Regions from separate parts of the Gracilibacillus sp. D59 genome, predicted to be linked through region 2. Evidence: riboswitches for the same ligand, from Rfam matches in the RefSeq annotation. Region 2 holds a riboswitch; the other holds the start of a gene.
The links. Region 2 has a riboswitch for S-adenosylmethionine ahead of ACTWP4_RS12365 (alpha-hydroxy-acid oxidizing protein). Riboswitches for the same ligand answer to the same signal wherever they lie in the genome.

Region 1 (12,127 bases), on a different contig from region 2:
ATGCCATATGGTTCCATTCGATATTTATATACTTTTGTGTTTTCTTCCGTTCCTTCAATGCTGATAGTTTGTGTTTCTTCACCTATCCTATTAACTTTAAAATCTTGTGGGCTGACATCTTCATTATCATTTTCTCCCTTATCAGGTGTTTTATCCTGACCAGGTATAGTCATATCATCCTTATCTTCCGTCTCGTCCACACTTAAACCTTCCATATCATTAGGATTTTTTGTATCCTCTCCAGCATTACCAATCTCTTCATTTGATTGGTTGTCATCTGCTGGTAGTGTAATTTGGTCTGTGTTGATCATAGTGTAGACAAGTACCCCGCAAACCAAGATTGCAGCAGCAGTAGAAAACCAGATAAATGTTTGTTTGGCAGTCGATTTAGTCCGTTTTTTCTTTGCGTGTTTTTGTAGAGCCATTTTCATCGATTCTTTTTTATGTGGATCTAACTGGGCATTAGTTTTCAAATCTTTTAACTCCTTTATTAATTCGTCTTCATTATGACTCATAATAAACCTCCTCCACTTGCAGTTTCAAAGCCTTCAAAGCACGATGAAATGTTACTCTAACTTTTGAATCAGACCATTTTAAAATGTTTGCTGTTTCAGATACAGATAACTCCTCAATTCCACGAAGGATAACGACATCCCGATAGTCGTGCTTGAGTTTTGCAATTGCTCTGTGCAGCTCCAGCTTTTTTTCAGTTAAAAGATGTTTGTCCTCTGGGGAGATGTCGATTTTATCCTCATAGGTCTTAATCAGCTTTCGCCAGTCTTTTCGTTTTTGTTTTCTTGCTTCATCTATCGCCAAATTTCGAGCAATGGAGATTAACCAAGTCTTGGGACTGGAATCCCCTTTGAAAGAATCATATCGATCGATTGCTTTAATGAATACTTCTTGTACCAGATCTTCGACATCTGATGTGGATGTATAATAGACCAAAAAACGGTACACATCATCAGCATAAGCATCAAACCAATCTGTAATTAACTCTTCATCCATTCCGTGACCTCCCTGTTAGTTTGTCTTTGGTTGTTCTTTACTTATAAGACGACGTTTATACGAAAACATTACACTTTCCGCATAAAAAAAGAAAGGTCCTCATGAAAAGAACCTTTCTTGATTAAAAGTGTTGTTAGACAGTTTCCTAATACCACATTAAAAAGTGGGTTGTGTTTGTTGTTCAAGGGTTGTAGTTAGTTGAGTAATTTGGTTTTGCAGGCGTTGCTTGGTGTCATAGTCAACGATTGGGTCAGTTGGTTGTTGTTTGTCGATGCATTTGTCGATGACATAAACCCCTTGCAGACTCTGCCCTTTTAAAGTGGCGATTAACGGTTTTAATGAATATTCAATAGCTAATAAGTGTCCTGCACTTCCTCCAGTCATGACTGGTAAAACGGGTGTTTCTTGTAAAACATCTGGTGGTAATAAGTCGAGTAATGTTTTTAAGACACCGGAATAAGACGCTTTATAAACAGGTGAACCGATAACGACAGCTTTTGCTTTGCGAATTAGTGTTGTTACCTCTTGGATTTTTGGATGATCAAATTGTGCTTTGAATAACACTTCAGCTGGTATATCCTGAATAGAAAGATAGGTAGTAGTTAATCCTTTCGCTTCGAATGTTCGTGCAGCATATTGTAAAGCTAAATCTGTTCTGGAACTAATCGACGGGCTTCCGGATAATAAAATAATTTCAGACATGATGTAAAACCCCTTTTCGTTAAATTATAGGCAAATAAATGAAAAAAACCCTCTTCTATAAAGATAGAAGAGGGTAGATATTGATTAATTAAGTCCGCTCTTCTTATCTATCAAGCATCAAGCTTGCTGGAATTGGCACAGTACTTTCACTTAAGTCTGTTGCCGAGGCTTCAAAGGGCCAGTCCCTCCACCTCTCTGGATAAGAAAACTTTTTCGTTTATGAAGTTAAGTCACACTATACAGAACATAAAAATAACTGTCAAGGGTTTTCTGAAAATTCCTTCTTTTCTGAATATAAGGTTGACAAAAACATGTAACCTGTGTAAATTAGTTCTTAATTTCATATTTTCAAAGCTTATCAAGAGTCAGGGTAGGAACTGGTCCGTTGATCCTGCAGCAACCACTTTATTAAACAAAGTATGGTGCTACTTCCAGCAGACGAAATGTCTGATAGATGAGATTACATTTACGGGTTATCCTGTTTTTCTCATTGAAAAGCAGGATTTTTTTATTAAGGGGGAATCAAGTGACACAGATAATTGAAACAAACCATCAACTAGAAGCAAAAAGATTAGCTGACATTTTCGCTGAAAGAGCTGAGCTGATCGATGCAGAAGCAAGTTTTCCGTATGCCAACTTTGAGGATTTGAAGAAGAGTGGCTTTTTATCCTTAACCATTCCAAAGGAGTATGGAGGAGAAGGGCTTAATCTATATCAATTCTTGCAAATTCAGGAGACATTGGCAAAAGGGGATGCACCTACAGCATTATCACTAGGCTGGCAATTAGGAGTGTTATTAGAACAAGCAGAGGATCGTAATTGGAGTGAAGAAAGCTTTGCCAAAGTGTGCCGGTTAGTAGTGGAGAAAAAGGCATTATTAAACTTAGCTCAAACAGAAAGAGCTACTGGCAGCCCCTCCCGCGGTGGTATTCCGACTACTGTTGCTGAAAAAGAAGGGAATGGCTGGAAGATCAATGGTTCAAAGTCATTTACTTCTATGGCTGTCGCACTTGATTATTCGATTGTCACGGTGGACGTCAATCGAACTGGTAAAAAAGGCTATGTACTTATTGATCATAAATTACCTGGTGTTCGAGTGGAGGAAACATGGGACAGTATTTCTATGAAGGCGACGAAAAGTGATGATTTAATTTTAGATAATGTGTTGGTAGCAAAGGATGACTTATTATTTCAAGAAGATCCGAAGAAGCCTTTTCCTAAAGGATGGTACTTACAAATTCCTGCTGTTTATTTAGGAGTAGCTGCAGCTGCAAGGGATTATGCGATCCATTTTGCCTCTACTTTCCAACCGAATACATTGCCTGGTCCGATTAAGGAAGTACCAGAAGTCCGTAGGAAAATTGGGGAAATCGAATTGGAATTGTTTAAAGCACGGGAAGTGTTATATGCTGTTGCGACAAAATGGGTAGAACAACCGGATAAACGAGCAGAACTTGGCCCGTCCTTACAAGCAGCTAAACACATTGTCACCAATAGTGCGAACAATATCGTGGACTTGGCAATGAGAATTGTTGGAGCAAGAAGCTTGTCTGCTAAAAATCCATTGCAACGACATTATCGCGATGTCCGTGCTGGATTACATAATCCGCCGACAGATGATGCTATTGTCTATAATTTAGCGAAAAGTGTATTGGATTAAAGTTAGTGCTTTATAACAAAAATGTAAAATAATGATTGACAATTATCTACAAAAAAGTTACATTGTTAACTATAATTTTATAGCGAACTCGTTTTCTTATCGCGAGAGGTGGAGGGACTGGCCCTTGGAAGCCTCGGCAACAGACTTGAATGAAAGTACTGTGCCAATTCCAGCAAGCTTAATGCTTGAAAGATAAGAAAAGAATAGGACTGTTAAGTATTAAAAAAGTCTCTTCTTTTCTTAGAAGAGGCTTTTTTTTATTAGTGTAATGAGGGGGAAACAAAATGGGAAAACAAATCATTTTAAACGCATTTGATATGAATAGTGCCATGCACAATTCGCACGGTTTATGGAAACATCCGGAAAACGAAAGGCACCGTAAATATAAGGATTTGGATTACTGGATCGAATTAGCAAAATTATTAGAGCGTGGCAAATTCGACGCTGTATTTTTCGCAGATGTATTAGGTGTGTATGATGTCTATCAAAAAAGTAAAGCACCATCAATTAAAGATGGATTGCAAGTACCGTTAAATGATCCGGCATTACTCGTTTCTGCGATGGCAAGTGTGACAGAACATCTGTCGTTTGCTGTAACGGTAAGTACAACATATGAAGCACCATTTGGTAATGCGAGACGTTTTTCAACCTTGGATCATCTAACAAAAGGCAGAGTTGCCTGGAATGTTGTTACCTCTTATTTACCAAATGCAGCTCGGAATTTTGGGTTAGAAGACATGATCAAGCATGATGAACGTTACGATATTGCAGATGAATACCTGGATGTATCGTACAAATTATGGGAACAAAGCTGGGAAGAAGAGGCCGTAATAGAAGACAACGAAAATAATACATTGGTAGACCCTGAGAAAGTGCACGAAATTAATCATAAAGGGCATTATTTCAAAGTAGAAGGTCCTCATTTAAGTGAACCATCTCTGCAACGGACACCAGTTATATACCAAGCAGGTACATCAGAAAAAGGCCGTGAATTTGCTGCTAGGCATGCAGAATGTATTTTTGTCGGAGGTCCAACACCGGAAAGGATTCGCTATTATGCCGATGATATTAGAGAACGTGCCAAAAAGCATGGCCGTAACCCTGACCATGTTAAAATTATTTCCTTTTTAAATGTGATTGTAGCTGAAACAAGGGAAGAAGCGGAAGCGAAATTCGAGGCGTATAACAAAGAGTGGAGTGCAGATGCCGCTAAGGCACAATATGGTGCAAGTGGTTATGATATTGCTGAATATGAGGAATACGATCGAGATGAGCCTTTTAGTTACAAGAAGAAAACAGAAGGTGGGCATTATAAAGCTGCTACATTAACCAAAGATGCACCGAAACAATTGACAGTAGGTGAGGTATTGGATCGATTCGAGTCAATTGACCGCAATAGTTATATTATAGGTAACCCGAAAGAAGTAGCAGATGAGATCCAATACCAGTTTGAAGAATCAGGCGTCGATGGATTTAACTTAACTCATTTAGTTACACCAGGGGATTTAGAAGCATTTGTTGACCTGGTCATCCCAGAACTGCAGGAAAGAGGTTTATACAAAAAAGATTATCGAGAAGGAACATTACGAGAAAAATTATTTCCACAAGGTAATGCGACATTACCAAATGATCATCCTGGAAGTAAATTCAGAAGGAAGTGATTGTAATTGATTGTCTTAGATCAAGTGACCAAGGAGTTTAAAAGCAAAAAAAAGAAAATCATCGGTGTTGATAATGTCTCTCTTACGATTGAGCAAGGTGAAATTTACGGTATTGTCGGTTATAGTGGAGCCGGAAAAAGTACACTGCTTCGTTGTATGAATATATTAGAACGCCCAACATCAGGCAAGGTAATCGTTAATGGCCTCGATTTAATGACATTATCGGGTCCGAAGTTACGGAGTGCCAGGCAATCAATTGGCATGATATTTCAAGGGTTTTATCTTGTGTCATCCAAAACTGTTTATGAGAATGTAGCATTTGCTTTAAAAGCAGCAGGTGTTGCTAATCAGAAGATTAAATCGAGAGTAACACACTTGTTAGAGCTGGTGGGACTTGAGGATTATGCCGGGCAATATCCTGCACAATTAAGTGGGGGACAAAAACAACGTGTCAGTATCGCACGTGCTTTGGCCAATAATCCGAAAGTGCTGTTATGTGATGAAGCAACCTCAGCTCTTGATCCAAACACAACTAAATCTATTTTAGCTTTATTAAAGAAAATTAATCGTGAGCTCGGTTTGACGATTGTAATTATTACCCATGAAATGGAAGTGGTTAAGGAGATATGTCACCGTTGTGCAGTGATGCAAGAGGGGCGAGTGATTGAACAAGGAGCAACATATGATATTTTCTCTAACCCGAAGGAACCATTAACGCGAAAGTTTATCGAAACGGTTCTTGATTTCCAGTTACCTGAACAATTACTCACCAGTATTGATGGGAAATTGGTCAGATTGCACTTTTGGGGCGATCTGGCAGCTGATGCGATTGTATCTGATATGCTGCAAAATTTCGAAGTGAGAGGCAATATTTTGCATGGGAAAGTCGAATATATTCGCGATGAACCACTAGGTATTTTTGTCATGGAGATTGAAGGTAATGAAAAGGTAACGCAGGATGCAATTGATTACCTGAAAAGACGAGTTAGCAAAGTAGAGGTGATCAAAAATGGATAGTGTTATAGAGCTGATCCCAGAATTAAATGTAGCCTTTTTTGAAACATTGCTAATGGTCGGCATTGCACTATTGATAGCGATAGTAATTGGCTTACCGTTAGGAATTATTCTATATATTACCGATAAAGGGTTGTTCCTGGAGAATAAATGGGTGAAAGGTATTGTTGGTGTCATTATCAACTTAATTCGATCGATTCCATTTATCATCCTATTAGTGTTCTTATTACCTTTTACGGATTGGATTGTCGGGAAAACAATTGGCCCGCTGGCTGCCTCCGTATCCTTGTCGGTAGCGGCGATACCTTTTTATGCAAGAATTGTAGAATCAGCTGCGCGAGAGATTGATAGAGGTGTCATTGAGGCAGCAGTAGCAGTAGGTGCTTCACCTTGGATGATTATCAAAAGCATTATTTTTCCTGAAGCAAAGCCGGGTTTTATTAGTGGTTTGACCATTACGGCTATTAGTTTAATAGGTTATTCAGCCATGGCAGGCACAATTGGTGGTGGCGGTATCGGGGATTTGGCAATTCGATATGGTTATTATCGCTATGATGATACGGTAATGTTTACTACGGTCATTTTGTTAATTGTATTAGTACAGTTTATTCAATACTTTGGAGACTTTTTAGCGAAAGCTGTCAATAAAAAATAGGGAGAATGATAGAATGAAAAAATTAATCTTATTTATAATAGTTATTAGTTTATTAGCGGCGTGTGGATCAGATGAAGGAAATGCAACAGAAGAGAAAAAGGAGTTAGTACTAGGTGGAACCATTCCATATAGTGATATGTTGGAGGAAGGGGTTAAACCATATTTAGAAGAAAAAGGATACACCGTGACAATCAAAGAATTTAATGATTATGTACAGCCAAATAAAGCTCTAGACAATGGTTCTTTGGACGCGAATCTGTTCCAACACCTCGTTTACATGGAGGCATTTGCTGAGGAGAATGATATGGAGTTATCGAGTGTGATTACAGTGCCAACCGCTCCAATCGGCATTTATTCGAATAGTTATGATTCATTAGAGGATATTGAAGAAGGTAGCACGGTAGCAGTTGCTAATGATCCGACCAATTTAGCACGAGGACTGACTGTATTACGGGATAATGGTCTTATTGAGTTTTCCGAAGATGTTGATCCATTGAAAGCATCTGAAAAAGATATTACAAGTAATCCCTTGAATTTAAAGTTCGAGCCTGTTGAAGCGGCACAATTACCACGGACATTAGATTCAGTTGATGTAGCAGCGATAAATGGAAATTTTGCGATTTCAGCAGGTATTGATTTAACGACAGCCTTAGCTCGCGATGAATTGCCAGAAAATATTATTAATCGTGTCGTTGTGAACACCGAAAATATTGACGATCAGTATGTGGCAGATATAAAAGAAGCGGTTGAGTCCGATCATTTTAAAGAAGTGATTGATGAACAGTTCCAAGGATTTCACCGTCCGGATTGGATGAATGAATAATGGTACAGCTCTTAAAAAATTTTATTCAAGGAAAATGGGTTTCGGCATCCTCTGATCAATTTCAAGAGGTGCCGAATCCAGCAACAAAAGAAGCGTTAGCACAGGTTCCGATTTCATCCGAGACAGATGTGGATCAAGCTGTATCGGTGGCACGAGAAGCGTTCAGCTCCTGGAGACGTACTCCTGTTCCGAAACGAGCACGTATTCTGTTTCGTTATCAACAATTACTTGTCGAACATCAAGAGGAGTTGGCACAAATTGTCACAGAAGAAAACGGAAAAAGTTTGAAGGAAGCTCGTGGTGAGGTGTTAAGAGGAATCGAATGTGTGGAATTCGCAACAAGTGCTCCTAGTTTATTGAAAGGAGAAACGTTGTCAACAATTGCGACAGACCTTGATTCGGAGTTGTTCCGATATCCTGTAGGGGTTATTGGTGGGATTACCCCTTTCAATTTCCCTATGATGGTACCATGCTGGATGTTCCCACTTGCAATAGCGTGTGGTAACACCTTTGTATTGAAGCCTTCTGAGAAAACGCCATTATTAGCAGTAAGACTGGCGGAATTATTACAAGAAGCAGGGCTTCCTGACGGTGTGTTTAATCTCGTGCATGGAGCAGAAAATGTTGTAAACGGGTTGTTAGAGCATGAAGAAGTGGATGCCATCTCCTTTGTCGGTTCGCAGCCAGTAGCTGAATATGTCTATCAAACCGCAGCGAAATACGGAAAAAGAGTTCAGGCGTTAGCGGGCGCAAAAAACCACTCGATTGTATTGGCTGATGCTGATTTAGATGTTGCGGTGGAGCAAATCAAAAATGCTGCATTTGGTTCTGCGGGTGAGCGTTGTATGGCATGCTCGGTAGTTGTCGCGGTTGATGAGATTGCTGATCAATTAGCCGAAAAGTTAGCTGAAGCTTCTCGTAATGTGACAATTGGAAATGGATTAGATGAACAAGTCTTCTTAGGACCAGTTATTCGAGAACAGCATAAACAGCGAACCATTAGTTATATTGAGAAGGGGATTGAAGAAGGTGCGGACCTGTTATTAGACGGACGAGAGCGAGAAGGTAAGGATGGCTTCTTTATAGGTCCGACAGTATTCGATCGTGTCAACACCTCGATGAAAATATGGCAAGAAGAGATTTTTGCTCCAGTGTTATCAATTGTACGGGCTAAGGATGTAACAGAAGCCATTACGATTTCAAACAAGTCTCATTTTGCTAATGGTGCTTGTTTGTTTACGAATGATGCTCGAAGTATTCGAGAATTTCGCGAGACAATTGATGCCGGCATGCTCGGCGTTAATATAGGTGTCCCTGCTCCAATGGCATTTTTCCCTTTCTCAGGGAATAAGCAATCTTTTTATGGTGACCTGCATGTGAATGGTAAAGATGGAGTTGCCTTTTATACGAAACAAAAAATGATAACATCTCGCTTTTAATTAGATTAATACTCGATATCAGCAATTTTTGGTGGTATCGAGTATTTTATTAAAAAGTAAATAATGTATCATAAACTTACTTGGTAAAGTGGTTTTTTTACTAGGTTAATGAAAAGCCTGAGCCCGCGGAAAGAACAGTATTCTGCCAAAGCGGTATTCCAGCACTCTATTTGGAAAGAATGGAGTAAAGTCTCACTCAGAAAGTTTTCATTGGTCCGTAGTTTTTATCTAGTACATAAAAGGGCCGGTCGGGGTGTACCTAGTATTTCTTATTATGTTACATCATGATATGATATTTTAAGTGATAACGGATAGAGTAGGAGCGTTAATATTGGATAAACAAAAGTTAATGAAAACGTCGATGGAAACCATTCAATGGTTTATATTTCTTTTAGCCAGTTCTGTTGCTTTACCAATTGTGGTTGGAGGCATTTTTGATATGAGCTTTACTGAAGTTGCAGGACTGATGCAACGGACCTTTTTTGTAGTGGGACTTGCTTCGTTATTGCAAAGTATCATAGGACACAAAATGCCGATCATGGAAGGACCTGCTGGGATTTGGATCAGTATTTTTTCGGTGATGGCCGCTACAGGCTTGCAAAATGGTACATCACTTGATGGAACACTTCAGTTACTGGAGACAACGATGATATGTACGGGTGTATTTTTATTGATATTTGGATTCTTTAAAATTGCTCAATTTATTTTGCCGATTTTTACACCGCTTGTAACTGGGACCTTTTTCTTCTTGCTGACCGTACAGTTGAGTGGAACCTTTTTGAAGGGGATGCTCGGTCTGCAAGGTGAATCGAGCAATATTCAAGTAAAGGAAGCATTGATCGCTACTTTTACTTTTTTAGTGGTATTAGGTTTATCATTCTTTGCCAGAGGATGGATGAAAAGTTATTCTATGTTCATCGGCATTTTGATTGGCTGGATTATTTTTATTCTGGTCGAAGGAGAAGCACCTGTTATCGGTGATGTGAAGGTATTTGCTTTACCGGAATTGTTTGCTTTTGGTATGCCAAGCTTCAATGTTAGTGTAATCCCGATCGCTTTTCTGACTGCAGTGATCCTAATTTCGAATATTGTCGCATCTGTTGTTGCTGTTGATCAAATTTTAGGGAATGACGGAAAGGACCGACGTCAGGAAATTAATCACGGGACAACGATTTTTGGAATCAATCATGGTTTAGCAGGGGTATTTTCATCCATTGCTAATGTACCATTGTCCACTTCAGCAGGATTTATCGGATTAACCGGTCAAAAACGGAAATCACCGTTTGTCTATGCGTCCTTTTTGTTAATGATGGTTGCCTTTTTCCCGCCGATTGTTTCTTTTATCTCCGCGATTCCAGCACCAATTGCAAATGCTGCATTGATGGCATCCTTCGTACAGCTTGTTGGATTGGCGATACGAAACGTCACCATTCAACCATTGGATAACAGACGAATGACAATACTAGGAATTGCCTATTTAATTGGAATGGGAACTATGTTTCTGCCAGCTGAAGTATTTTCTGAACTTCCATTAATCATTCAGAATATTATGAGTAACGGCCTCCTGGTTGGAACTGCTCTTGTTATCATCCTTGAACAATTATGGCGTGAGTAAGAGGGGGGCACTGCTCCTCTCACCTTTCTGTTAATTCTATTTTTTCTTTGAATCTTGCATCTTTTCGTTGGAATAGACTTCTATTTGGATACCTTATTAATTTCCAATCGTCTTAGATATATATTTGTTCTGTATTTCTAATTGTTCGGTGAAATTGGCGAACACGCTATGTTTATTAATGTTGTATATAGAACGGTAAAGTATTAGTTTTTTGTTCTTTGTAAAGAACTAATTGAAATATAAACGAAAATACTATCATTCAAATTTCACCATTTGGGATACCATCTCTATCCATCTGAGGTGCTTTTTGTGTAAAATAAGGTCTGATAATACATTTATCATGGTGCTAATCATCCGTAAAACCCCCATTTCGAGGTTCGAGTAAATCAAAGAAGCTAAGTGGAGGTTTTACGGAGGTTAACACCCTGATAAGTCTCACTTTATAAGGGGGAGTATTGGTATGTTTAGAGGTGTTCACCATGTTGCAGTCATTTGTTCTGATTATCAGGTGTCGAAGGATTTCTATGTGAATAAATTAGGGTTGTCCGTAATGAAAGAGGTTTATCGAAAAGAACGGAATTCATATAAAGTAGATTTGGCTTTGCATGATAGATATGTTATTGAGCTTTTTTCCTTTCCAAACACACCAGAGCGGCCAAGTTTTCCAGAGGCATGTGGGTTAAGACATCTCGCTTTTTCGGTGGAAGATGTCGAACAAACTGTAGCCATTCTCGAAGAAAAAGGGATTCTAGTAGAAGAAATAAGAGTAGATCCAATGACGAATAAACGCTTTACCTTTTTTCAAGACCCTGATAAGTTACCGATAGAAATTTATGAGTTATAATGGATAATATGTATTGTCACTTTAAACTTGCGTGATAAGGAGAGATAATATGAAGTTTCTTTCACGAATATTTCGTCGGAAAAATTGTGGTGTTTGTGGGAAGAAGCCTGTTAAACCAAGTTATTACTACAATGATAAGGATGAAAAAATTCCTGTTTGTTATAAATGTGTGCCATATGCAGAACGTAGAGCATATCGAAAAGCTTAGAGTAGGTTGTTTCTGCTTTATAAATATAGAGTTACTATCCTAGATAGACAACTTATTATAATTAACATATCCAAGCAGCCAGCGCGGGGATTTGTTGAATAAATCAAAAAACCAATAAATAATTATCTAATCTTTAAAAGGTACTTAAATCACCAATAGATAAAGAGGTTTGTTTTTCTACATGAAGATATATATCGTTGACTAGGAGGATTTAAATGAAAGGAATTATAGCGAAAGAACCAGGTGGAGCGGATCAATTAATCTATACAGAAATGCCAGATCCAAAATTAGAGGCTGGTGATTTATTAATTGAAGTACACGCTACAGCAGTAAATCGAACGGATATTTTAAATCGCGAAGGCAGATTAGGTTATGTAAACAATCCGATCATCGGAGTAGAAGTAGCAGGTGTAGTGGCAGATACAAATGGCGATCAGGAATTTAAAAAGGGTGATCGTGTTATGGGGTTGGTGAATGGCGGTGCATATACCGAAAAAG
Region 2 (12,127 bases):
TATTTAGAAAGTGTAGGGTTAAGGGGAAAAGAAGGGCTATACCCTCGTGAATTATCTGGCGGTATGGCTCAGCGTGTAGCAATTGCGCGAGCACTGGTAACATCACCAGAAATTCTCCTTTTGGATGAACCGTTCAGTGCACTAGATGCTTTTACTAAAATGCAATTACAAGACCTATTATTAGATGTCTGGAAAAAATATCAATCTACTATCGTATTAGTAACACACGATATTGATGAAGCAACCTATCTATGTGACCGTGTTGTTATTTTAAAAGGACAGCCGGGGGAAGTAGACAGAGAAATTACTATAACTCAGGATAGACCGAGAGATCGGGGAAGCGAAGAATTAGCACATCTAAAGTCAGAAATCTTGGAATCTTTAGACTTAAACAAATAGCAATCGGCCTTCAAGGGGGATAATCAAATGACACAACCAACCACAACAACACATATAGAAAAAATCGAAGGTGAATATAACCTTAACAACTATGATAAAATTCGTGAAAATTTTGATTGGTCAGATGCAAAGGCATTATTATCTGCTGCCAATACAGGAAAGATTAATGCAGCATACGAAACGATTGATCGTCATGTGGAGGAGGGATATGGTGATAAAATAGCCCTTCACTACATTAATGAGGATGAAAAGCGATCTTATACGTTTAAAGAAGTAAAAGATCAAACCGATCATTACGCTCGCATTTTAAAGGAACATGGTGTAAAAAAAGGAGATCGTGTATTTGTTTTTCTACCTAAAACGCCAGAATGCTATATTGCTATATTAGCTGTCATAAAAGTAGGTGCGATCGCTGGTCCTTTATTTGAAGCATTTATGGAGGAAGCAGTCAGAGATCGAATTAATGATTGTGATGGCACATTACTAATTACTGATCAACAATTAGTTAAACGTGTTCCAAAGGACGATATTCCATCATTAGAAACTATCCTTTTTGTAGAGGATATTGAGAAAGAACCATTACAACCGGTTGACGGTGATGAATTTGTGGAATGGGTGGACTGGGAAGATGGCTTAATAATTCACTATACAAGTGGTTCTACAGGTAAACCAAAAGGTGTATTGCATGCCCACCGTGCTGCTCAACATCATATCGTCACTGGTAAGTGGGTACTGGATATAAAAGATGATGATGTTTACTGGTGTACGTCACATCCAGGCTGGGTAACAGGAAGTGTATATGGCTTGTTTGCTCCACTACTGAACAGAGCAACAGTAGTGATACAAGGTGGACGATTCAGTGCCGAGAATTGGTATTCTTTAATTGAAGAACTAGGGGTAACGATTTGGTATAGTGCACCGACAGCTTTCCGTATGCTCCTGTCAAAAGGTGATCTATACAAACAATATGATCTATCATCTGTTCGCCATGTACTAAGTGTAGGAGAACCATTAAACCCTGAAGTCATCCAATGGGCATGGAACAGCTTAAATGTCCGCATACATGATACATGGTGGATGACAGAAACTGGTGGACATTTAATCGTGAATCTTCCTGCCGAGAAAATAAAACCAGGTTCGATGGGAAGAGCTTTTCCTGGCGTACAGGTTGGTATTTTAGATGAAGAAGGTAATGAATTACCTCGTGGTGAAGTTGGTCAACTAGCGGTTCGTACACCGTGGCCAGGACTAATGAAAGAAATATGGGGAAATAAGGATAAGTTCAAATCTTATTTCCAGTACGAGGGATGGTATATCTCTGGTGACTTAGCGTTACAGGATGATGAAGGATATGTCTTCTTCCAAGGCCGAAATGATGACATGATTAATTCTGCAGGTGAGCGTATTGGTCCGTTTGAAGTAGAAAGTAAGTTAATTGAACATCCGGCAGTAGAAGAAGCTGGTGTAATAGGTAAACCTGATGAATTACGTGGTGAATTAGTTAAAGCTTTTATTACATTAAGAGCTGGATATGAACAATCAGATGAATTATTAGAAGAGATTCGATTATATGTTAGAAAAAATCTATCAGCACATGCTGCTCCTAGAGAGATAGAAGTAATGGATGAATTACCGAAAACAAAAATTAGTGGAAAAATTTTAAGAAGACAATTAAAAGCATTAGAAATCGAAAGAAATAATAAAGTTAAAAATTAAAACATATAGATACTCTTATGAAGAGTGGTGGAGGGACTGGCCCGAAGAAACCCGGCAACCTTAAGCGAGTTATGCTTAAAAGGTGCTAAATCCTGCAAACGTTAGTTTGAAAAATAAGAGGGAGATAATAGTTGCAGTCTCTCTTGTTTATCAAGAGGGGCTTTTTTGTTTCCCTAAATTATTAGGAGGCTTATAAAATGGTAAAAGCAAAAGTGAAAAGAAGTGTCGTAGAAAATTTAGAGGAAGCAGCAGAAAAACAATTATCAAAAGCAGCAAAATTATATTTAGATCAAGTAACATCTCAAAAGGCAAATTCTACATCGTTTATTCTCAATAGCAAGTCATCGACTAAATTGAATATCTCTCCACTGTTATTAGGTGCGGTTGGTGCACAGACCTATTTTCATGAAGACGGTGAATTAGCAACCGCAAAAGCAGCTAGTAAACAAGGTGTACCCTTTATCGTTAGCAGTCATTCGTCCTACAGCATTGAAGAAGTAAGTGATGCTGTACCAGATAGTGAGCTTTGGTTTCAAGCTCATATTTTTCAAGATTTGGAACTTACGAAGCATTTTATCCAACGTGCCGAATTAGCAGGATATCAGGCTATTATTTTATCCATCTCAAATGATGAGATTCATCAAAAAGCAGATCAATTAGTAAAAGGAACTACAAACTTTGTAGTGGATCCGATTTTTGCTAAAAAAAATTATCATAGTAAAATTCCTTTGTCTGAACGAGTTGCTCAAGAATATCAAAAGCGTCACATTTCTTGGGATGATATTCAATATATCAAACAATTTACAACCTTACCGATCTTTATTTACGGAGACTTGTCACTGGATGATGTTCGTTCAAGTTTGGAGCAGCAAGTTGATGGTATTATCCTGTCTAATATTAACAAGTCCAATCTCGATTTATTGGAAAAGATCGATATTATAGCTAGTGAAAGGTTAATTGTTGTTGTTGAGACAGAAGTGGAAACTAAAGACGATTTAAATCATTATTTACAACGAGGTGCTGATGCTATTTCGATTCGAAAAAGTTATATTTACGGATTATCGACTTCAGGTGTTTTAGGTGCAGAAGATATCATTGCTCAATTGTTCACATGATTGTCAGATATATATATTTTCATAGTATCTTAAATGGGATATAGTATAACTATATCCCGTTTTTTATTTAGCGTAGCTGAATTTAAGGATTTAAGTTTTTCTAATGTTGGAAGGAGTGGTTGTTATGACAATTCATAAGACGAAATTAAGAAAAGTAGTCATTATTGGAACAGGATTTGTTGGTACTAGTTATGCTTATGCGTTGTTAAATCAAGGTGTTGTTAATGAACTTGTTCTGATTGACTTGGATGAGGCAAAAGCAGATGGAGAAGCTCGCGATTTAAATCATGGTATGGCGTTTGGCAATCCAATGCGTATTAAAGCGGGTGGATATGAAGAGTGTCATAATGCAGATCTAGTTGTCATAACAGCAGGTGCGAACCAAAAACCAGGAGAAACGAGGTTAGACCTTGTTACCAAGAATGCTAAAATTTTTAAAGGAATTGTCGATAAAGTCATGGATGTTGACTTTCAGGGGATTTTCGTCGTGGCCACTAATCCGGTTGACATTTTAACACATCTGACAAGGGAAATTTCAGGTTTACCGAAGGAACGCGTAATTGGTTCTGGAACAATTTTAGATACAGCGCGATTCCGATATTTATTAGGAAAACATTTGGAAGTCGATGCACGTAATGTACACGCTTATATCATAGGTGAACACGGTGACTCAGAATTGCCAGTATGGAGTCATGTGCAAATTGGTGGAGTACCATTAGGCCAATATACAGGTATCGATAATTTTTATCAAAATAAAGACATGATCGAGATATTTGAGAATGTACGAGATGCGGCATATCATATTATTGAACGAAAAGGAGCAACCTATTACGGTATTGGTCTAGGATTAGTCCGGTTAACAAAAGCAATCTTAAACAATGAAAATGCCATTTTAACGGTTTCTGCTAAATTAGAGGGGCAATACGGATTAAATAATCTCTACATCGGTGTGCCGGCACTGCTAAACGAAAACGGCATCCGTGAAGTAATAGAATTAGACCTATCCGAAAAAGAAACCCAACAACTACACCAATCCGCCGAGGTCATCCAAGAAATGATCGACACAGGAATGAAAGCAATAAAGTAATCACACATAGTTTCCTGATAAAATCAGAAAGTTTAAAATTGTGCGGAAATAACATAAATTACGACGGAACTATCGTGGATTTGCTTTCTACCATCTTCTCAGTAATAAGTGTTAGGAAATGCTCCGGCAACATACTTCGCTTTCCGCGGGTGACCCCGTGAGCCTCCTCGCTCACCAAGACCGTTCGCTATGGGGTCTCACTTTGGTCACTGTTCCCGCAGGAGTCTACGTATGTTGCCTACGCTAGTAGTGATTTTCTGATTATTGAAAGATGAATACATATGAATATACTACCATGGATATCTTCTCGCTTGATCAGATAGCCATTCTAAGTTGCGGAAAAATGCGACACTCCTGGAGGAATAGCGCGAGCTGAAGATCCACTTGATAAAGTGGTATTCTTTACCAAGTTAGCTGAAGCCGTGCCCCCGGAAAGGGGGTGTTTTTTCGCAGCGAAGAATTAACACTCAACTTCAGAAGAAAGGAAGGAAGCTACACCAAAGAGAGTTTTCATTAGTATACTGTTTGTATCTATGTCGAATTAGACAGATCAGGATTTCTAATCAAGTCAAGGGGTGGGAATGATGAAATTAAAACTATACGGAAAAGAAAATTGTAGTCTCTGTGATCAAGCGAAAGTAACACTGGAAATGCTGCAACAAGACTATTTATTTGAAATCGAAGAAATTAATATTTATAATGATGATGAACTGTTAGAAGCTTATCATCTCATGATCCCAGTCATCAAACACGATGACATCATAGTTGACACTGAAATAGTCGACATGGAAAAGGTCGAAAACTATCTGAAAAAGAAAAATAATTCAGAAAATAGTTGAGAGATGTTAGACCATTTGATACAATAATTATGGAAGTTATTTTTTTTGTTCTGAGTGGGACGGAATGCGACTAGGAGGGACAAAATTCCCCCGGTGAATTATAAAGGAGCGTTTCCGATTGAAAGATTTATTAGATATTCAAGAAAAATTGTACCCGGATTTACTCGATACCATGCAGAAAAGATACAAAATACTTCAATACATACAAATGATGCAGCCAATCGGACGCCGTAGCTTATCTGAAAATATCAATTTAAAAGAACGAGTAGTTCGCAGTGAAGTTGAATTTTTAAACAAGCATGGATTTATTATGGTGACTTCGAAAGGAATGCGAGTTACAGATGAAGGGGACACGATTATCGAGAAGTTATCGTCATTTATGAATGAAATTTCCGAATTTCGTGTTTTAGAATCTCAAATTAAGGATAAATTACAATTGGAGCATGTAATTATCGTATCGGGAAATAGTGACACACAACCATCTGTTAAACAGGATATGGGGAAAGCGTGTGTGCAATTTTTGAGTTCCATTTTAACTTCCAATCAAACAATAGCAGTTACAGGTGGTACATCGATGGCAGAAGTTGCCAACCAGATGAAGCCTTTAGAACATGCTGCGAATTGTACATTTGTTCCAGCAAGAGGCGGATTAGGTGAACAAGTAGAAAACCAAGCTAATACCATTTGTGCGCAGATGGCTAAAAAAGCAAATGGTAATTACCGCATGTTATATGTCCCTGACCCGTTAAGTGAGGAAACATACCATTCAATCATCGAAGAACCAGCTATTAAGGATATTTTAGAAATGATTCGTGATACTAAAATAGTCCTGCACAGTATTGGTGACGCATGTACAATGGCAAAACGCCGTAAAGCTTCTGAACAAGTATTAACTAAATTAAGAAGTGGTAACGCTGTGAGTGAAGCCTTCGGTTATTACCTTGATGAACAAGGTAAGGTCGTTTACAAGGTTCGCACTGTTGGTATGCAATTAGAGGAACTTGAACATGCACAATATGTTGTTGCTGTAGCAGGAGGTTCTTCGAAAGCAAAAGCCATTCAATCTTACTTCAAGCAAGGAAAAAGTAACGTGTTAATCACAGATGAAGCGGCAGCAAAAGAGTTGTTAAAGGGTTCGTCCCTTTAAATATAAATCTTAAGGATACTTTAAGGAGGAATTTTAGCATGGCAGTAAAAGTAGGTATTAATGGTTTTGGCCGAATCGGTCGTAACGTTTTTCGTCAAGCTTTAAAAAATGATGAGGTAGAAGTAGTAGCAGTTAACGACTTAACTGATGCGAATATGCTTGCACATCTACTTAAATATGACTCTGTACACGGAAAACTAGAACAAGAAGTTTCTGTAAATGGAGATTATCTTGTTGTAGGTGGAAAAGAAGTAAAAGTACTATCTGAGCGTGATCCAGCTAACCTACCATGGGGAGACCTTGGTGTGGAAATCGCTGTTGAATCTACTGGTATCTTCACTCAACGTGATGCAGCAGCTAAACACTTAGATGCTGGTGCGAAAAAAGTTATTATCTCTGCGCCTGCGAAAGAAGAAGATATTACAGTTGTTATGGGTGTTAACGAAGACAAATATGATCCGGCTAAACACCACGTAATTTCTAATGCTTCTTGTACAACAAACTGTTTAGCTCCATATGCTAAAGTATTAAACGATAAATTTGGTCTAAAACGTGGTATGATGACTACTATTCACTCATACACTAACGACCAGCAAATTCTTGATTTACCACACAAAGACTATCGTCGTGCTCGTGCAGCTTCTGAAAATATCATTCCAACAACTACTGGTGCTGCAAAAGCAGTTTCTCTAGTATTACCTGAATTAGAAGGTAAATTAAATGGTATGGCTATGCGTGTACCTACTCCTGACGGTTCACTTGTTGACTTAGTTGCAGAACTAGATCAAGAAGTAACTGTTGAAGATGTAAATGGTGCATTAAAAGAAGCTGCAGAAGGTCACCTAAAAGGTGTTCTAGGTTACTCTGATGAGCCACTAGTATCTGTTGACTACATCGGAAACACTAATTCTTCTACTATTGATGGGCTTTCTACAATGGTAATGGAAGGTAACATGGTAAAAGTAGTATCTTGGTATGATAATGAAATGGGATACTCTAGCCGTGTAGTAGACTTAGCTGCATATCTTAAAAAACAAGGACTATAAGTGTAACAATTGAACGGGAGGGGGATTGATCCTCCTCTCGTTTTTGCCTGAAATGAAGTAAGCAGAAATCAAAGTCCTTAAGGAGGTTCATACGAATGAACAAACAAACAATTAAAGACATTGACGTAAAAGGAAAAAAGGTATTCTGCCGTGTTGATTTCAACGTACCAATGAAAGATGGCGAAATAACTGACGACACACGTATTAAAGCAGCATTACCAACTATCAAATACTTATCAGAGCAAGGTGCAAAAGTAATCCTTGCCAGCCACTTAGGTCGTCCAGGCGGAGAAGTAGTAGAAGAACTTCGCATGGATGCTGTTGCAAAACGTCTAAGCGACTTAAGTAACAAATCAGTTATCAAAACAGATCAAGTGTATGGCGATGAAGTGAACCAAGCTGTAAGTCAGCTGGAAGACGGTGACCTCTTGTTAATTGAAAATGTACGTTTTGAGTCTGGTGAAACCAAAAATGATCCAGAATTAGCAAAAGAATTCGCTAGCCTTGCAGACTACTATGTAAATGATGCATTTGGTGCTGCTCACCGTGCACATGCTTCAACAGCAGGTATTGCAGAACATATTCCATCTGCAGCAGGATTCCTTTTGGAAAGAGAATTAGAAGTACTAGGAAAAGCTTTATCTGATCCAGATCGTCCATTTACAGCAATTATCGGTGGTGCAAAAGTAAAAGACAAAATTGGTGTAATCGATAATTTATTAGATAAGGTGGATAACCTGATTATCGGTGGCGGTCTAGCTTATACTTTTGTCAAAGCATTAGGACATGAAATTGGTAAATCACTCTTAGAAGAAGATAAAATCGAATTGGCAAAAGAATATATGCAAAAAGCAAAAGACAAAGGCGTAAATTTTGTTATGCCTGTTGATGTTATTGTTGCTGATGATTTTTCCAATGATGCAAATACGCAAATCGTAAACATTGATTCCATTCCAGCTGATCTGGAAGCATTGGACATTGGTCCAAAAACCCGCGAGAAATATACACAAATCGTTGCAGATTCTAAGCTTGTTATTTGGAACGGGCCAATGGGTGTATTCGAATTAGAAACGTTTGCAAATGGTACAAGAGCTGTCGCAGATGCACTAAGCAAAACAGAAGGTTATACTGTTATTGGTGGTGGAGATTCTGCAGCAGCAGTTGAGAAATTTAACTACGCAGAACAGATGGACCACATCTCAACCGGTGGCGGTGCTTCCTTGGAATTCATGGAAGGTAAAGAACTGCCAGGTGTTAGTGTACTAACCGACAAGTAATCAAAGGAGAGGTGAAGAACATGCGTAAAAATGTAATTGCAGGTAACTGGAAAATGAATAAACTGCTAGGTGAAGCTGTTCAGTTTGTCGAGGATACAAAAGACAAAGTGGCTAGTAATGATAAAGTGGAATCTGTAGTTTGTGCACCTTTTCCTTATTTACCAACATTAGTAGAAAAAACAAAAGGAACTAACCTAGAAATTGCTGCCCAAAACATGCATTTTGAAGAAAATGGAGCATTTACAGGTGAAGTAAGCCCAGGTATGCTTGCTGATATTGGGGTAACATATGTAGTGCTTGGACACTCTGAGCGTCGTGAAATGTTTGCTGAAACAGACGAAACAGTGAATAAAAAAACACATGCAGCATTTGCACATAATTTGATTCCGATTGTTTGTGTAGGTGAGACATTAGAACAGCGTGAAGCAAATGAAACAATGAATGTGGTAGAAGCGCAAGTAAAAGCTGCAGTTAAAGGTTTGTCTGATGACCAAGTTAAAGCGACTATCATTGCTTACGAACCAATCTGGGCAATCGGAACTGGTAAAACAGCGACTTCCGAACAAGCAAATGAAGTATGTACCCACATCCGCAAAGTAGTAGCTGATACTGTTTCTGCAGAAGCTGGTGAAGCTGTTCGCATTCAATATGGTGGAAGTGTGAAGCCAGCTAACGTTGACGAGCTATTAGCACAATCTGATATTGATGGTGCATTAGTAGGTGGTGCAAGTCTTGAGGCAGATTCCTTCTTACAGCTAGTGGAGGCTGGTGCAAAATGAGTCAAAATAAACTAGCAGCATTGATTATCCTTGATGGTTATGCGATAAGAGATGAAGTAAAAGGGAATGCAGTCAAACAAGCCAAAACACCAAACTTTGACCGTTACTGGAATCAATACCCGACTAGTCAATTAACAGCTTCAGGGGAAGCAGTTGGTCTCCCTGCTGGTCAAATGGGGAACTCAGAAGTAGGTCATTTAAACATTGGTGCCGGTCGTATTGTGTATCAAAGTTTAACTCGTGTTAATTTATCGATTAAAGATGGCGACTTCTTTGAAAATCAAGTATTATTAAACGCAATAGAGCATGCGAAAAATAATAACAAAGCACTGCACATTTTTGGACTTCTGTCTGATGGTGGTGTACATAGTCATGTTGAGCATATGTATGCTACACTAAAGCTTGCTGCCGATAAAGGCCTTAAAAAAGTATATGTACATGCCTTTTTAGATGGTCGTGATGTCGATCAAAAATCAGCAAAAATTTATATTGAACAAGCTTTAGAGAAAATGAAGGAATATGGAGTTGGAGAATTCGCAACCATTTCCGGACGTTATTACTCCATGGATCGTGATAAGCGTTGGGACCGTGTCAAGAAGTCTTATGATGCCATGGTATATGGGGAAGGACCTAAATATACGGATCCATTCGAAGTTGTAGAAGATTCTTATAAAAACGAAATCTATGATGAGTTTGTTATTCCGTCTGTGATTACAGATGACAATGGTGAGCCAAAAGCTACGATTCAAGATGAAGATGCCGTGATTTTCTATAACTTCCGTCCAGATCGTGCAATTCAAATTTCACGAACATTTGCGAATGATGATTTCCGTGACTTTGACCGTGGTGACAAAGCACCTAAGAATATTCACTTCGTTTGTTTAACAAACTTTAGTGAAACAGTGGATGGTTATGTTGCTTACGAACCAGCTAATTTGGATAATACTGTTGGTGAGGTCTTAGCACAAAATAATCTAAATCAACTACGTATTGCTGAAACAGAAAAATATCCGCACGTTACCTTTTTCATGAGTGGTGGACGTGAGCAAGAATTCCCTGGTGAAAAACGTATTCTGATCGATTCACCGAAAGTAGCAACATATGACTTACAACCAGAAATGAGTGCTTACGAAGTAACGGACGCGTTATTAGAAGAATTGGATAAAGATGAGCAAAATGCGATCATTTTAAACTTTGCTAATCCTGATATGGTTGGCCACTCTGGTATGTTAGAACCAACTGTGAAAGCTATTGAAACTGTTGATGAGTGTCTTGGTAAAATTGTCGATAAAATTATCGAAAAAGGTGGACAAGCGATTATCACTGCTGATCATGGTAACTCTGATGAAGTAGTAACGCTTGACGGTGATCCGATGACAGCTCATACAACCAATCCAGTACCAGTCATTGTAACAAAAGATGGTGTCCAATTACGTGACGGCGGAATTTTAGCCGACCTAGCACCAACATTATTAGATTTATTAGAAGTAGAGAAACCAAAAGAGATGACAGGCGACAGCCTTATTCAAAAATAATTATAAAAGGAGAGTTTAACATTATGCCTTACATTACAGATGTTTATGCACGCGAAGTATTAGATTCCCGTGGTAACCCAACAGTTGAAGTTGAAATTTTTACAGAAGCAGGAGCATTCGGTTCTGCACTAGTTCCAAGTGGTGCATCTACTGGTGAACACGAAGCAGTAGAATTACGTGATGGTGATAAAGACCGTTACTTAGGAAAAGGTGTATTAAAAGCAGTAGAAAACGTAAATGAAGTAATTGCACCTGAATTATTAGGTATTGACGTAACTCGCCAAGTTGTGATTGATCAACTTTTATTAGAACTTGACGGTACAGAAAACAAAGGAAAATTAGGAGCGAATGCAATCCTTGGTGTATCAATGGCAGCAGCACATGCAGCATCTGATTACCTTGGTGTACCATTGTATACTTACTTAGGTGGATTCAACGCTACTACACTTCCTACACCAATGATGAACATCTTAAATGGTGGGGAGCATGCAGATAACAACGTAGATATTCAAGAATTTATGATCATGCCTGTAGGTGCTCCAACATTCCGTGAAGCGCTTCGTATGGGTGCAGAAATATTCCATAACTTGAAAAAAGTTTTAAGTGGAAAAGGTTACAACACTGGTGTTGGTGATGAAGGTGGTTTCGCACCAAACTTAAAATCAAACGAAGAAGCTCTTTCTACTATTATTGAAGCAATCGAAGCTGCTGGTTACAAACCAGGAGAAGAAGTGAAGCTTGCAATGGATGTAGCATCTTCAGAGTTCTATGAGGATGGCAAGTACAACCTTAAAGGAGAAGGCGTTGTTCGTACTTCTGAAGAAATGGTTGCTTGGTATGAAGAAATGATCAATAAATACCCAATTGTATCTATCGAAGATGGTCTAGATGAAAACGACTGGGAAGGTCATAAGCTATTAACTGATCGCATCGGTGATCGTGTACAATTAGTAGGTGATGACTTATTTGTAACAAATACAAAACGTCTTGCACAAGGTATCGAGCAAGGTGTAGGTAACTCTATCCTTGTAAAAGTAAACCAAATCGGTACACTTACAGAAACATTTGAAGCAATTGAAATGGCAAAACGCGCTGGTTATACAGCAGTTATTTCTCACCGTTCTGGTGAAACAGAAGACGCAACAATCGCGGATATCGCTGTTGCAACTAACGCTGGTCAAATCAAA

Region 1: it holds a riboswitch for S-adenosylmethionine, as region 2 does, so the genes downstream of both, ssuE (NADPH-dependent FMN reductase) here and ACTWP4_RS12365 (alpha-hydroxy-acid oxidizing protein) in region 2, are expected to answer to the same signal.

What each region holds. Positions count from the first base shown of each region.
Region 1 is NZ_JBQQCK010000001.1:227,470-239,596, reverse strand. It holds gene ACTWP4_RS01165 (hypothetical protein) at 1-515, opposite strand, end outside; gene ACTWP4_RS01160 (RNA polymerase sigma factor) at 505-1,008, opposite strand; gene ssuE (NADPH-dependent FMN reductase) at 1,165-1,710, opposite strand; SAM riboswitch class I at 1,811-1,916, opposite strand; SAM riboswitch class I at 2,063-2,171, shown strand; gene ACTWP4_RS01150 (acyl-CoA dehydrogenase family protein) at 2,237-3,370, shown strand; SAM riboswitch class I at 3,464-3,569, shown strand; gene ACTWP4_RS01145 (LLM class flavin-dependent oxidoreductase) at 3,655-5,031, shown strand; gene ACTWP4_RS01140 (methionine ABC transporter ATP-binding protein) at 5,038-6,048, shown strand; gene ACTWP4_RS01135 (methionine ABC transporter permease) at 6,041-6,700, shown strand; gene ACTWP4_RS01130 (MetQ/NlpA family ABC transporter substrate-binding protein) at 6,714-7,523, shown strand; gene ACTWP4_RS01125 (CoA-acylating methylmalonate-semialdehyde dehydrogenase) at 7,523-8,962, shown strand; gene ACTWP4_RS01120 (purine/pyrimidine permease) at 9,294-10,577, shown strand; gene gloA2 (SMU1112c/YaeR family gloxylase I-like metalloprotein) at 11,038-11,421, shown strand; gene ACTWP4_RS01110 (hypothetical protein) at 11,471-11,629, shown strand; gene ACTWP4_RS01105 (NAD(P)H-quinone oxidoreductase) at 11,845-12,127, shown strand, end outside.
Region 2 is NZ_JBQQCK010000006.1:164,827-176,953, reverse strand. It holds gene ACTWP4_RS12375 (ABC transporter ATP-binding protein) at 1-399, shown strand, start outside; gene acsA (acetate--CoA ligase) at 427-2,115, shown strand; SAM riboswitch class I at 2,128-2,235, shown strand; gene ACTWP4_RS12365 (alpha-hydroxy-acid oxidizing protein) at 2,313-3,230, shown strand; gene ACTWP4_RS12360 (L-lactate dehydrogenase) at 3,355-4,317, shown strand; gene ACTWP4_RS12355 (glutaredoxin family protein) at 4,902-5,156, shown strand; gene ACTWP4_RS12350 (sugar-binding transcriptional regulator) at 5,275-6,303, shown strand; gene gap (type I glyceraldehyde-3-phosphate dehydrogenase) at 6,342-7,349, shown strand; gene ACTWP4_RS12340 (phosphoglycerate kinase) at 7,445-8,626, shown strand; gene tpiA (triose-phosphate isomerase) at 8,647-9,405, shown strand; gene gpmI (2,3-bisphosphoglycerate-independent phosphoglycerate mutase) at 9,402-10,940, shown strand; gene eno (phosphopyruvate hydratase) at 10,964-12,127, shown strand, end outside.